3 regions of the Mesorhizobium sp. WSM4837 genome follow, and region 1 is predicted to be linked to each of the others. Evidence: predicted binding sites of a transcription regulator. Region 1 holds the regulator's gene; each other region holds the start of a gene.
What was found. The regulator PhoB, encoded in region 1, activates phosphate uptake and scavenging genes when phosphate is short. The targets are predictions, from matches to a motif close to TGTCATNNANCTGTCAT.
Positions count from the first base shown of each region.

Region 2: AC0L3D_RS23305 (RNA degradosome polyphosphate kinase) is a predicted target of PhoB. The motif match lies at 2,035-2,051, and genes of this name have one in related genera.
Region 3: AC0L3D_RS10550 (PhoX family protein) is a predicted target of PhoB. The motif match lies at 2,275-2,291, and genes of this name have one in related genera.

Region 1 covers NZ_JBVVQE010000034.1:64,327-68,478, reverse strand. Annotated here, with positions in the region: gene AC0L3D_RS20445 (ROK family protein) at 32-1,279, shown strand; gene phoB (phosphate regulon transcriptional regulator PhoB) at 1,549-2,238, opposite strand; gene phoU (phosphate signaling complex protein PhoU) at 2,255-2,962, opposite strand; gene pstB (phosphate ABC transporter ATP-binding protein PstB) at 2,998-3,813, opposite strand; gene pstA (phosphate ABC transporter permease PstA) at 3,826-4,152, opposite strand, start outside.
Region 2 covers NZ_JBVVQE010000044.1:14,768-18,919, reverse strand. Annotated here, with positions in the region: gene AC0L3D_RS23320 (TIGR02117 family protein) at 1-170, shown strand, start outside; gene AC0L3D_RS23315 (FAD-dependent monooxygenase) at 408-1,634, opposite strand; gene AC0L3D_RS23310 (zinc-finger domain-containing protein) at 1,650-1,895, opposite strand; gene AC0L3D_RS23305 (RNA degradosome polyphosphate kinase) at 2,215-4,152, shown strand, end outside.
Region 3 covers NZ_JBVVQE010000014.1:19,139-23,290, reverse strand. Annotated here, with positions in the region: partial or broken gene AC0L3D_RS10555 (GNAT family N-acetyltransferase) at 1-127, shown strand, start outside; gene AC0L3D_RS10550 (PhoX family protein) at 218-2,206, opposite strand; gene AC0L3D_RS10545 (hypothetical protein) at 2,411-2,749, shown strand; gene AC0L3D_RS10540 (phosphatase PAP2 family protein) at 2,869-3,570, shown strand; gene AC0L3D_RS10535 (helix-turn-helix domain-containing protein) at 3,770-4,039, shown strand.

The sequences.
Region 1 (4,152 bases):
AGCGGCCGCGGCAATGAGGAGGAAACAAAAAATGTCGGTGGGAATCCGTCATGACGATCTGCGCCGGCGCAACCGGGCGATGGTGATTTCGGCCGTGCGCCGGGCAGGCCAGCCGTCGCGGACCGAGATCGCCGCGACCACCGGCCTCAGCCATTCGACCATATCGGCGATCTCTGCCGACCTGATCCAGGAAGGCATCCTGGCCGAGAGCAAGGCGAGCGAGACGGTTTCGCTGAAACGCGGCCGGCCGCAGGTCGGCCTCAGCCTCAATCCGCAAGCCGCTGCGGTGTTGGCCGTCGTGTTGTCGCTGAATTTCCTGTCGGTCGCCGTCATCGATTATGCCGGACAAGTGGTCGCCGAGGAACAGCGCCGGCTGGACACGCTGACCATGTCGCGTGACGCGCTGATCGAGGAATGTGTCGCCATCGTCCGGCGCCGGCTCGAAGATCCCGACCTCGATGTCCAAAGCGTCGCCCGCATCGCGCTGGCGATCCAGGGCATCACCGATTCCCACGCGCGCGCCATGTTGTGGTCGCCGATCACGCCGCAGACGAACATCGCCTTCGCCGACATTCTGGAACGCGAGTTCGGCATCCCGGCCATCATGGAGAACGACTGCAACATGATGGCCGTGGCGCTGCGCTGGCGCCACCCGGATCGCTACCGCGACGATTTCATCGCCATCCTGCTCTCGCACGGCATCGGTATGGGGCTGGTGCTGAAGGGCGAGCTGTTCACCGGCACCCACTCCTCAGGCGGCGAATTCGGCCACATGATCCATCGGCCGGGCGGCGCGCTTTGCCGCTGCGGGCGGCGCGGCTGCGTCGAGGCTTATGCCGGCAACTACGCCATCTGGCGCAACGCAAGGCTGTTGAGCGAGAACGCCGAGCCGGTCGCCGATGTCAGCGACGCCGACATGCGGGCCTTGGCGGCCCGGGCGCGCGAGATGGACGGACCGGAGCGCGAAGCCTACCGCAAGGCCGGCGAGGCGCTCGGCTTCGGGCTCGGCAGCCTGTTTGCGCTGATCGATCCGGCGCCGGTGGCCATGGTCGGCGCCAGCGCTGCCGCCTTCGACCTGATCGAGCCGGCCCTGCGCGAGGCCATCGCCCAGACCGCCGGCGGCCAGCATTCGGGTTCGATTTCCTTCGACACCGAGCCGAACGAGCTGCCGCTGATCCGCGAAGGCTGCGCCATGCGGGCGCTAAGCTTCGTCGACCAGGAGATTTTCGCGCCGAGCATCCAGGCACGAGCCGGCTCGGTCGGAAAGAACGTGGCTTGAAGGATTCCCGGGTCGCGACTTGGGGTGTGTTGAGATTCAGGTCAGGCCGAGTCGAGAATGGTGGGTTCCGAGAACCGGAGCGGAGCGTACTTTTGGGTACGTGAGCCCGCGCATGACCCCGAAATCGAGATCGATTTCGGAAAGGTCGTGCGCAAAATCAAAGTTCTACAGCGTCCTTTGCGTGCCCAACAGGGCGCGCGGCGCTGTAGGTAAGCGCAGGAAGCCGCCGTTCGCAGGCCGGCATCACCTGAATATCAGCACATCCCTAGCTAGTCTTCCCTGATCGCATAGCCGGCGCCGCGGATGGTGCGGATGACATCGGGCATGCGACCATTGTTGACCGCCTTGCGCAACCGGCCGACATGGACGTCCACCGTGCGCTCGTCGATGTAGATCGTCTCGCCCCAGACATTGTCGAGCAACTGACTGCGCGAGAAGACCCGGCCCGGGTGGCGCATCATGAATTCGAGCAGCCGGAATTCGGTCGGCCCGAGCCGGATCTCGCTCTTCTTGCGATAGACCCGGTGCGATTCACGATCGAGCATGATGTCGCCGACCTTGAGCACGCTGGACAGCACTTCCGGCTTGGCGCGGCGCAGCAGCGCCTTGACCCTGGCCATGAATTCCGGTGTCGAGAACGGCTTGACCAGATAGTCGTCGGCTCCGGTCGAAAGGCCGCGCACCCGGTCGCTCTCCTCGCCGCGCGCGGTCAGCATGATGATCGGCAGCCGCTCGGTTTCGGGGCGCACCCGAAGGCGCCGGCAAAGCTCGATGCCGGAAACCGCCGGCACCATCCAGTCGAGCACCAAAAGATCGGGCACGTTTTCCTGCAGCCGGATTTCGGCCTCGTCACCGCGCGTCACCACCTCGACCTGATAGCCTTCGGATTCCAGATTGTAACGGAGGAGGACGCCTAGCGGCTCTTCATCCTCCACCACCATGATGCGCGGCGCGATCATCGGCCGGTCACTCCTGTCATGTCGCCGGCGCCGACATCGTCGTTTCGTCGAGCTTCGGGCGATCTGCCGGCAATTGCTGCCCGGTCACGACAAAATAGGCGTTTTCGGCAATGTTGGTGACATGATCGCCGATACGCTCGAGATTCTTGGCGCAGAACAGAAGGTGCGTGCAGGCGGTGATGTTGCGCGGATCCTCCATCATGTAAGTCAGGAGTTCGCGAAAAACCGCCGTATATTTCACGTCGATCTTCTGGTCGTCGGCGCGCAGTTCCTTCAACGCGCCGGCATCGCGCGACACATAGTGCTCGACCACGCCGCGCAGCTGCACAAGAACGAGATCCGCCATCGCGTCGATACCGTGCGACAGATTACGCGGCGTCGCGCTCTGCCCGACTGCGCTGACCCGCTTGGCAATGTTCTTGGCCAGATCGCCGATGCGCTCGAGATCGCCCGCCATGCGGATTGCGCCAACCACGGCGCGCAGATCCTGCGCCATCGGCTGCCGCTTGGCGATCAGCGTGATCGCGCTGTCGTCGAGCTCGCGCTGCCGCGCATCCATGATGGCGTCATCCGAGACGACGCGCTGCGCCATCGCATTGTCCGACGCAAGCAACGCGCGGATCGAGGCCGCGACCATTGCGGCGGCGAGCTCGTCCATGTCGCGGATCAGCCGGTCGATGTGCTCCAGTTCCTCGTCGAAAGATGCGACGGTGTGTTCACCCATGGTGCTGTCCTCGTGTTCGAAATTCGCCGGACCGCTCAGCCGAACCGGCCGGTGATGTAGTCCTGGGTGCGCTTGTCGTCGGGGTTGGTGAACATCTTGTCGGTCGCGCCCTCCTCGACCAGATAGCCGAGATGGAACATCGCCGTGCGTTGCGACACGCGCGCCGCCTGCTGCATCGAATGGGTGACGATGACGATCGTATAGTTCTGGCGCAGTTCGTCGATCAGTTCCTCGACGCGGGCGGTGGCGATCGGATCGAGCGCCGAACAGGGCTCGTCCATCAGGATCACTTCCGGCGACACCGCGATGGCGCGCGCGATGCACAGGCGCTGCTGCTGTCCGCCGGACAGTCCAGTACCCGACTCGAGCAGGCGATCCTTGACCTCGTTGAACAGGCCGGCCTTCTTCAGGCTCGATTCGACGATGCCGTCCAACTCGGCCTTGCTCCTGGCCAGGCCGTGGATGCGCGGACCGTAGGCGACGTTTTCGTAGATCGACTTCGGAAACGGGTTCGGCTTCTGGAATACCATGCCCACGCGAGCTCGCAACTCGACGACATCGATTTTCGGGTCGTAGACGTTCTCGCCGTCGAGCGTGATCTTGCCGCTCACCCGCGCGATATCGATGGTGTCGTTCATTCGGTTCAGGCAACGCAGGAACGTCGACTTGCCACAGCCCGATGGCCCGATCAACGCCGTCACCTGATGCTCGCGGACATCGAGATCGACGTCGAACAGAGCTCGCTTCTCGCCGTAGTGAACAGAGACCTTTTCGCCCTTCATCTTGATCGAAGGGGCGTTGGTTGCGCTGCTCAGTTTCTGCTCGACGCCGGCTTCCGTCATGATGTTCATATCCTCTACTCCTTACCAGCGCCGCTCGAAGCGCCTGCGCAGTATCACCGCGATGGCATTCATGATGACCAAAAACACCAGCAAAATCAAAATCGCCGCCGAAGTCTTCTGCTGGAACCCCGCTTCCGGGAAATCCGCCCACATGAAAATCTGCACCGGCAGGATCGTCGCGGGATCGGTGAAGCCGCCGGGAATGTCGACGATGAAGGCGACCATGCCGATCATCAGCAACGGCGCGGTTTCACCGAGCGCATGCGCCATTCCGAGGATGGTGCCGGTCATGATGCCCGGCATCGCCAGCGGCAGCACGTGATGGAATACGGTCTGGACCTTGGACGC
Region 2 (4,152 bases), on a different contig from region 1:
ATGCCGCTTATTCCAAGTTCGACCGCTTCTACGAAGCCAACGGCCATTTCAATGCGCTGGTTGGCTGCAACACCTGGACAGCGGCGGCTCTGCGTATCGCCGGCCTGCGGACAGGCTGGTGGAATCCGCTGCCGGCCTCACTCGACCTGTCGATGCGGATTTATAATTGATGCTCCGGGTAATCAGCGCCTCATCCCGGCGCGCCCTCTCTGTCCTGCCGGACATCTCCCCCACAAGGAGGCCCAAGGAGGGAGATATTCTGTTTCGGCGCCGCGCTTCATCCTGCAACGTTGGAGATTGGCAAAAGCCGAGGTGACGGCCGATCTCCCCCCAAGTGGGGAGATGCCAAGTTTTTGGCAAAGAGGGCAGGACAGAAGGGGGCGCTGTCCCGCCAACCGGTCGAGCTTTCATTGCCGATCGCCATCCGGCGGCCGCCAGCCATAGAGCCAGTCGAGATCGGCCGCGAGCTTTTCCGGCGAGCGCCACTTCAGGAACAGGTTGCGCGCGACGGCCACCGGCCCCGCTGCATGCCAGGCGAGCCGGTTGACGGCACCGCGGCGGGCGACCTTGGCGACACGCGGCCGCCGCATCTTCTCCCAGGCGGCAAGCGCGCCCCAAGGATCGGCGGGTGAGGCGGCGACAAAGCCGGCAAGGGTTGCGGCATCCTCGATCGCCATCGCCGCCCCCTGCGCCGCGAACGGCGTCATCGCATGCGCCGCATCGCCGATCAGCGCGATGCCGGCGGGCGTCGTCCATGGCTGTGCCTGGTCTACCGTATGGATCGGCCACGCAGCCCACGGGCCGGCATCCTCGGCAAGCCGGGCCAGTGCTGCCGCCGTGCCACGCATGGCGCCGAGGAGGATATTGGGGTCGGCGTGGCCCGACCAGCGCTCGGCGATGATCTCGCCCCTGGTGAAGGCAGCCAGGTTGAACGCCGTGCCGTTGCTGACCGGATAGGCGACGAGGTGGAAGCCGGGATGCAGGAAGGTGGTCACGCAATTGGCGGCGCCGACCGCCGCAAGGGCTTCTCCTGCGACACTGTCTGCACTGATCGTAGCGCGCCAGGCAAGCTCGCCCGAAAACCGGCTTTTGGCCGCAAACCCGCCAAAAGCCCGGATCGCCGACCAGACGCCGTCGGCGCCGATCAGCAGAAAGCCGCCGGCTTCGACTGTCTTGCCGGCAATCTCGACTGTTGCCGTGGCATGGCGCGGTCCTATGGCGATGCCGCCGACGCGCGCGCCGGTGACGAGACTGATGTCCGGCCGTTCGGCAAGGCGCGCCATCAGTGCATCTTGCAGGTCAGCCCGATGAGCGACGAGATAAGGCGCCTGCCAGCGCCTTTCGGCCGCTTCGCCAAGCGGCACCCGCGCCAGCTCACGTAGCGTGGCGGCGTCCTTGAGCACGACCGCCTCCGGCCGCACCGCCGCCGGCAACAGCCGGTCGAGCACGCCGAGCTGGCGAAGGATGCGCGTCGCGTTGGGTGAGAGCTGGATGCCGGCACCGGCCGCTTCGAGGCGCGGCGCCTGTTCGAACAGCCGCACCAGATAGCCGCGCTCGGAAAACGCCAGTGCCGCGGTCAGTCCGGCGACGCCGGCTCCGGCGATAACGACCTGCCGGGACCGGTTGTCGTCCATCGGATGGTGTGCGCGTCAGGCGGCCTGGTGGATATAGAGGCATCCGGCAGGCTGCGTTTCCGTCGCCTTCAGCTTTGGCGAATAGCGATAAAGCGTCGAGCAATAGGGGCAGACCTTTTCATTGTCGTCGCCCATGTCGAGAAACACATGCGGATGGTCGAAAGGCGGGTTGGCGCCGGTGCACATGAATTCCTTGACGCCGATGTCGATCGCCGCATAACCCGCATCGTTCTGGAAATGGGGAATGGAACCGCCTGCCATCGTCGTCTCCTATATTTGCTGCATGACCCCGGATCATGTGCAAAATCAAAATTCCACCGCGTCCTTTGCGCGTCCAAAGGACGCGCCGCGCTGTACCTGGATTGCATCTGGATCATAAGCAGTCTCTTTGCAAGATCGATGAAATCAAACTGTCGTAAAAGCCTGTCACAGGATAAGCTAAGCCGATTAAGGCATGGCCCCGAAAACCGAATTCGGTTTTGCTGGGGATCATGCGTAGCTTAAGTGGCGGGAGCGTCCTTTTGCGCGTCCGCAACGACGCGCGACGCTGTGGCCAGCGGGTGCGAAACGAGCAGGAACCATGAACGAACTAAAGCCGGTGCAGAGCGAATTCACCACTGTCGAGGTGGCGAGCCCAGAGGGCGGCAATCCGGACCGCTTCGTCAACCGCGAGTTTTCCTGGCTGCAATTCAACCGCCGCGTCCTCGAAGAATCGCTGAACGCCAACCATCCGCTGCTCGAGCGGGTGCGCTTCCTGTCGATTTCGGCCGCCAATCTCGACGAGTTCTTCATGGTCCGTGTCGCCGGTCTCGCCGGCCAGGTTCGCGAAGGCATCACGCTGAAGAGCGCGGACGGCCGCACCCCTGAACAACAGCTGGAACAATTGCTGCGCGAGGTCGAGCGCCTGCAGGAGGACCAGCAGAACAGCCTATCCGCTCTGATGCTGCTGCTCGACAAGGAAGGCATCGAGAGCATCAGCCGCGATGGGCTGACCAAGGACGAGAAGACCTGGCTCGAGGATCATTTCCAGGAGCAGGTGTTTCCGGTGCTCACACCGCTGTCGATCGACCCGGCGCATCCGTTCCCGTTCATTCCCAATCTCGGCTTCTCGATGGCGCTGCAACTGCGCCACCGCAGGAATGGCGAGGAGATGAGCGCGCTGTTGCGTCTGCCGGTGGCGCTGAAGCGCTTCATCCGCTTGCCTGACCGCAAGCATCATGTCCGCTTCATTCCGCTGGAAGAAGCGGTCGGCCTCTATATCGGCAAGCTGTTCCCCGGCTACGAGGTCAAGGGCTCCGGTACGTTCCGCATCATCCGCGACAGTGACATCGAGGTCGAGGAGGAGTCCGAGGATCTTGTGCGCCTGTTCGAGACGGCGCTGAAACGGCGTCGTCGCGGCTCGGTCATCCGCATCGAATTCGACAAGCTGATGCCGGCCGAACTGCGCGAGTTCGTCGCCGGCGAGCTTGGCGTCTCGTCGAGCCGGATCAGCGTGCTCACCGGTCCGCTGGCGCTCAGCCAGATTTCCGAGATCGTCGCCATCGCCCGCGACGATCTCAAATTCAAGCCTTACAATCCGCGCTTTCCCGAACGCATCCGCGAGCACGGCGGCGACTGTTTCGCCGCCATCCGCGAGAAGGACATCATCGTTCATCACCCCTACGAATCCTTCGACGTGGTGGTGCAGTTCCTGCGCCAGGCGATGGCCGATCCGGAAGTGGTGGCGATCAAGCAGACGCTCTATCGCACCTCGAACGACAGCCCGATCGTGCGCGCTTTGGTCGACGCGGCGGAGGCCGGCAAGTCGGTGACCGCGCTGGTCGAGCTCAAGGCGCGTTTCGACGAGGAAGCCAACATCCGCTGGGCGCGCGACCTCGAGCGCGCCGGCGTTCAGGTCGTGTTCGGCTTCCTCGAACTGAAGACCCACGCGAAAATGTCGCTGGTGGTGCGGCGCGAGGACGGCAAGCTGCGCAATTATGTGCATCTCGGCACCGGCAACTACCATCCGGTCACCGCGCGCATCTACACCGACTTGTCCTTCTTCACCACCGCTCCGACAATCGCCCGCGATGTCGCCCAGCTGTTCAATTTTATCACCGGCTACGCCGAGCCGACCGAGGAGATGCGGCTGGCCACCTCGCCGTTCACGCTGCGCAAGCGCATCCTCAAGCACATTTCGGACGAGATTGGCCATGCGCTGGAGGGCAGGCCGGCCCGCATCTGGATGAAGATGAATTCGCTGGTCGACCCGATCATCATCGACGCGCTCTATGACGCCAGCCGCGCCGGCGTCGAGATCGATCTCGTCGTGCGCGGCATCTGCTGCCTGAGGCCCCAAGTGCCGGGCCTGTCGGAAAACATAAGGGTCAAGTCGATCGTCGGCCGCTTCCTCGAACACAGCCGAATCTATTGTTTCGGCAACGGCCATGGACTGCCGTCGGACGGGGCGATCGTCTACATCTCATCGGCCGATTTGATGCCGCGCAATCTCGACCGCCGCGTCGAAACCATGGTGCCG
Region 3 (4,152 bases), on a different contig from region 1:
GGCGCGCGGCGAAGTTCCCTATCTCCACGCCTATGCCAGCAACACCACGGCCATAGGATTATACGAGTCCATTGGCTTCAGGTTGAGAAGCATGATGGACGTGGCCGTGGTTCAGCGCGCCGAATGAGCCCATCAGGCGCATTCCCGCGCATCAGGAAAAGGAAGGATTTCGTATCGAAGAAATCCTTCCTTGGCGCTGCTAGCGCCTTGCGGCGATTCAGACCGCGATCTTGCCACCGCCCTGTTTGGTGATGGCGACGACCGACGGCCGCACCGGCATATCGGGCTTGAAGTCAGGCCAGCGGGTCGACGGGTCCTCGTAGTAAGAGGGACGGCCAAAAGCCTCCCAGTCTTCGCCGCCATCGGCCGGATGCTGAACCGCGACGAAGGCGGTCTGGTCGTCGGGCGTGAATAGCGGGCCGCACATTTCGGCGCCGATCGGCACGCGGAAGAACAGTTTCGAGGTCGCCCGCGCCTCGCCTTCGGTGTCGACCGCCCACAGGCCATCGGTGCGGCCGGTGGCCTTCGGGCCCTGGCCATCGGTCGAGACCCAAAGCCGGCCGGCCGAATCGATGGCGCAATTATCCGGCATGCCGAACCAGCCATTGGCGGTGGTTGCGGTCGAGAAGGTGGCGCCAACTTCGGCCACTGAGGGATCGCCGCATTTCAACAGCACTTCCCACTTGCCCTTGGCGGCAGTGAAATCGCCACCGTCCTCGACGATCTCGATGATATGGCCGAAGGCGTTTTCGGCGCGCGGATTGGCGGCGTCGACCTGGTCCGTCTTGCGCTTCGAATTGTTGGTCAGCATGACGTAGACCTTGCCAGTCGTCGGATTGGGCTGGATGTCCTCGGGGCGATCCATCTTGGTGGCACCGAGCAGATCGGCGGCACGGCGCGTCTCGATCAGCACGTCGGCCTGGCTGGCAAAGCCGTTCTCCGCCGTCAGCGGGCCCTGGCCGAAGACGATGGGCAGCCATTCGATCGACCCGTCCTCGGCGAATTTGGCGACGTAGAGCGTGCCGTCGTCGAGGAGATCCATGTTGGCGGCGCGGTCCTCGGCGTTGAACTTGCCGGCCGTGACGAATTTATAGACATAGTCGAAGCGTTCGTCGTCGCCGAGATAGAAAACGACACGGCCATCCTTGGCGACGATCGATTCAGCGCCCTCATGCTTGAAGCGGCCCATGGCAGTGCGCTTCCTCGGCACCGAGGTCGGATCGTTGACGTCGACCTCAACAATCCAGCCGAAGCGATTCGGCTCGTTCGGCTCCTTGCCGATGTCGAAGCGATCGTAATGCGCAACCCATTCATAGGCGCCTTCGGGAATACCCAGGCGCTTGTAGTTGGTGGCTTCCTTGTGGCCTTCCGGCAGCTCGCCCGAGAAATAGCCGTGTATGTTTTCCTCGGCCATGACGTAGGTGCCCCAGGGCGTGACGCCGCCGGCACAATTGTTGACAGTGCCGATGACCTTCGTGCCGGTCGGATCGGCACTGGTCTTGACGCGGTCGTGGCCGGCGACGGGGCCGGACAGTGCCATCTCGGTGTTGGCGGTGATGCGGCGGTTGAGCTTGCCGTCGCGCACCACCTGCCATTTGCCTGATGCCTTGCGGATCTCGACGATGGTGCCGCCATGCGCGGCCATCTCGACGTCGACCTGTTCCTTGCTCAGCGGCGCCTGCTTGGCCTCCCCATCGACGATGGTGACAAGGCCCGGGAACATCAGATGCGGATTGGTGTATTCGTGGTTGACCACCAGCAGGCCATGCTCGGCCGAGCCGTCGATCGGGATATAGCCGACATAGTCGTTATTGTAGCCAAACTGTCTTTCCTGGGCCTGCGCCGACTGTTTTGTCGGATCGAATTCCGGCGAATCGGCAAACAGCGGATCGCCCCAGCGCAACAGCACGTCGGCGTCGTAGCCGGCAGCGACATGGTGCTTGTCGTCGACGCCTGCCTCGACCTCGTCGAAACTGAAGACCGAGCCGCCGCCGGCGCGGGCATCGTCGGCGAGGATCAGCGCGAGCGGGCTGACGGTGGCGGCGATGGCGGTTGCCGCGAGCGATCCCTGCAGAAAACCACGGCGCGAGAATCGCGCGGCGATGATTTCGCCCATCGTCTGGTTGTCAGTGGGATTGGTTCCTGGCCCATCGTTTTCCTCGAGCAGGCTGGTGCGGAAATGGGCGTCGGGGCGATGTTCAGTCATGGGGGCGTGCCTCTGGCTCTTTGGGATGGCTGGAGCGTGTTGCTTGACTGACCGCGTATCGCCAGCAGATCACAGTTTGATGACGTTGCCGACCAATTTCCAGCCCGATTTCATGTCTTTGATCAGGCCGCTTGACCGCGACCGACGCTTCCGAAACAAGATCTGCGGCAGGCGCGCAAGCACGGCGTCGGGAGGAACAAAAAAGTGAGTTTCTGGGGACTGGGGCAGCTCGGCATTTCGACAGTGATCTTCCTGCTGGCGGCGACGGCGGCCAAGCAATGGGGTCTGGCGCCGAGCCTCGGCAAGATTCTTCTGACTCTGGCGCTCTATTCAGCGGGCAATCTGATCATGCTGAGGCTGATCCGTGAATTCGGCATGTCGGTGTCGTTCAGCCTGTCGGCGGTGATCCAACTGGTGTCGGTGAACGTGGTGGCACTGGTGTTCTTCGGCGAGCGCGTCAATTCGTTGCAGGCGACCGGCATCGTGCTCGCCGTCGCAGCGGTGGCGCTGATCACGCTCGGACCCTATCTGCAAAAACTGTAGTTGCGCATGACCCCGAAAATCGGAAACGATTTTCGCTGGGGATCATGCGCCAAATCAAAGTGCTACAGCGTCCTGTGCGCGTCCAAAAGGACGCGCGGCGCTGTAGGACGATTGGGTCGATGAAGAATACTGCAAGCAAGCTGCTCAACTGGATCGAATTCCCGGTGCTTTTGTCCGGTCTGGTCATCGCCGGCGGGCTGTGGGGGTTCGAGGAACTGATGGAGGTGGCGCGGGACACCACGCCGCACGCCTTCGACACGGAAATCATGCTCGCCTTCCGTGAAGCGGGCCAGCCCGACAATCCGATCGGACCGCCATGGCTGGAAGGGGCGATGCGCGACATTACCAGCCTCGGCAGCGCCATCGTGCTCGGGCTGATCACAGTGGCGGTGATCGTCTATCTGCTACTGATCCACAAGCCGGGAGCAGCGTTTCTGGTCTTCGTCGCGGTGGCGGGCGGGCAGGCCCTGTCGAGCACGCTGAAGCTCGGAATCGATCGGCCGCGTCCCGACCTGGTCTCGCATCTCGCCGACGTGGCGACGCTTTCGTTTCCAAGCGGCCATGCGATGCTGTCGGCGGTGACATATTTGACGCTGGGCAGCATGGCGTCGCGTTTCCTGCCTGGGCGAACGACCAAGATCTATGTGCTGGCACTTGCCGTGCTGACAGCACTGCTCGTCGGCATCAGCCGCGTCTATCTCGGCGTTCATTGGCCATCGGACGTGCTGGCCGGCTGGTGCGCCGGCTTCGCCTGGGCGATGCTGTGCTGGCTGGTCGCATGGGCGTTCCAGCGATGGCGCGGGCAGACCGCCGGCGCCTGAACCGCCCGTTCCGAACGACGCTGCGCCAATTCTCCTCTAAGTTGCGGCGGCTGGGGCGTGCTGGCCCAGCGGGCGCGCAGGCTCGCCAAGATGCAAACGGCCTGGTGTGCACATGTCTGACATGTGCATGATGATGCTTGATCCATCACAATGATGGTATTATACATGGAATGCAGACTCAGACGGGGGTTTTTAGCCGATGATCACTGCCGCGCAGATGCGCGCCGCAAGGGCTCTGGCCGGCATCGATCAGAAGACGCTCGCCGAGCGCGCCGGGGTTTCGCTTCCAACCATTCAGCGCATGGAAGCGAGCGACGGCGTGGTCAGGGGCGTGGTCGATACGCTGATGAAGGTCATCCAGGCCCTCGACCGGGCCGGCGTGGAGCTGATCGGCGAGAACCAGGCCAGCGAGCGCGGCGGCAGGGGGGTGCGCCTCAAGCCGGTCGTGCCGCAGAACCCGCCAGGCTGAGCCGAAATAGAGTCGCGACGGCGACCGCCGACAGTCCTGCCGACGATCCCGCCGCCTGCTTGGTTTTATGCGTGGCCGCTGTGCACTTTTTGGCGGCATGCATCAGGAGCGGA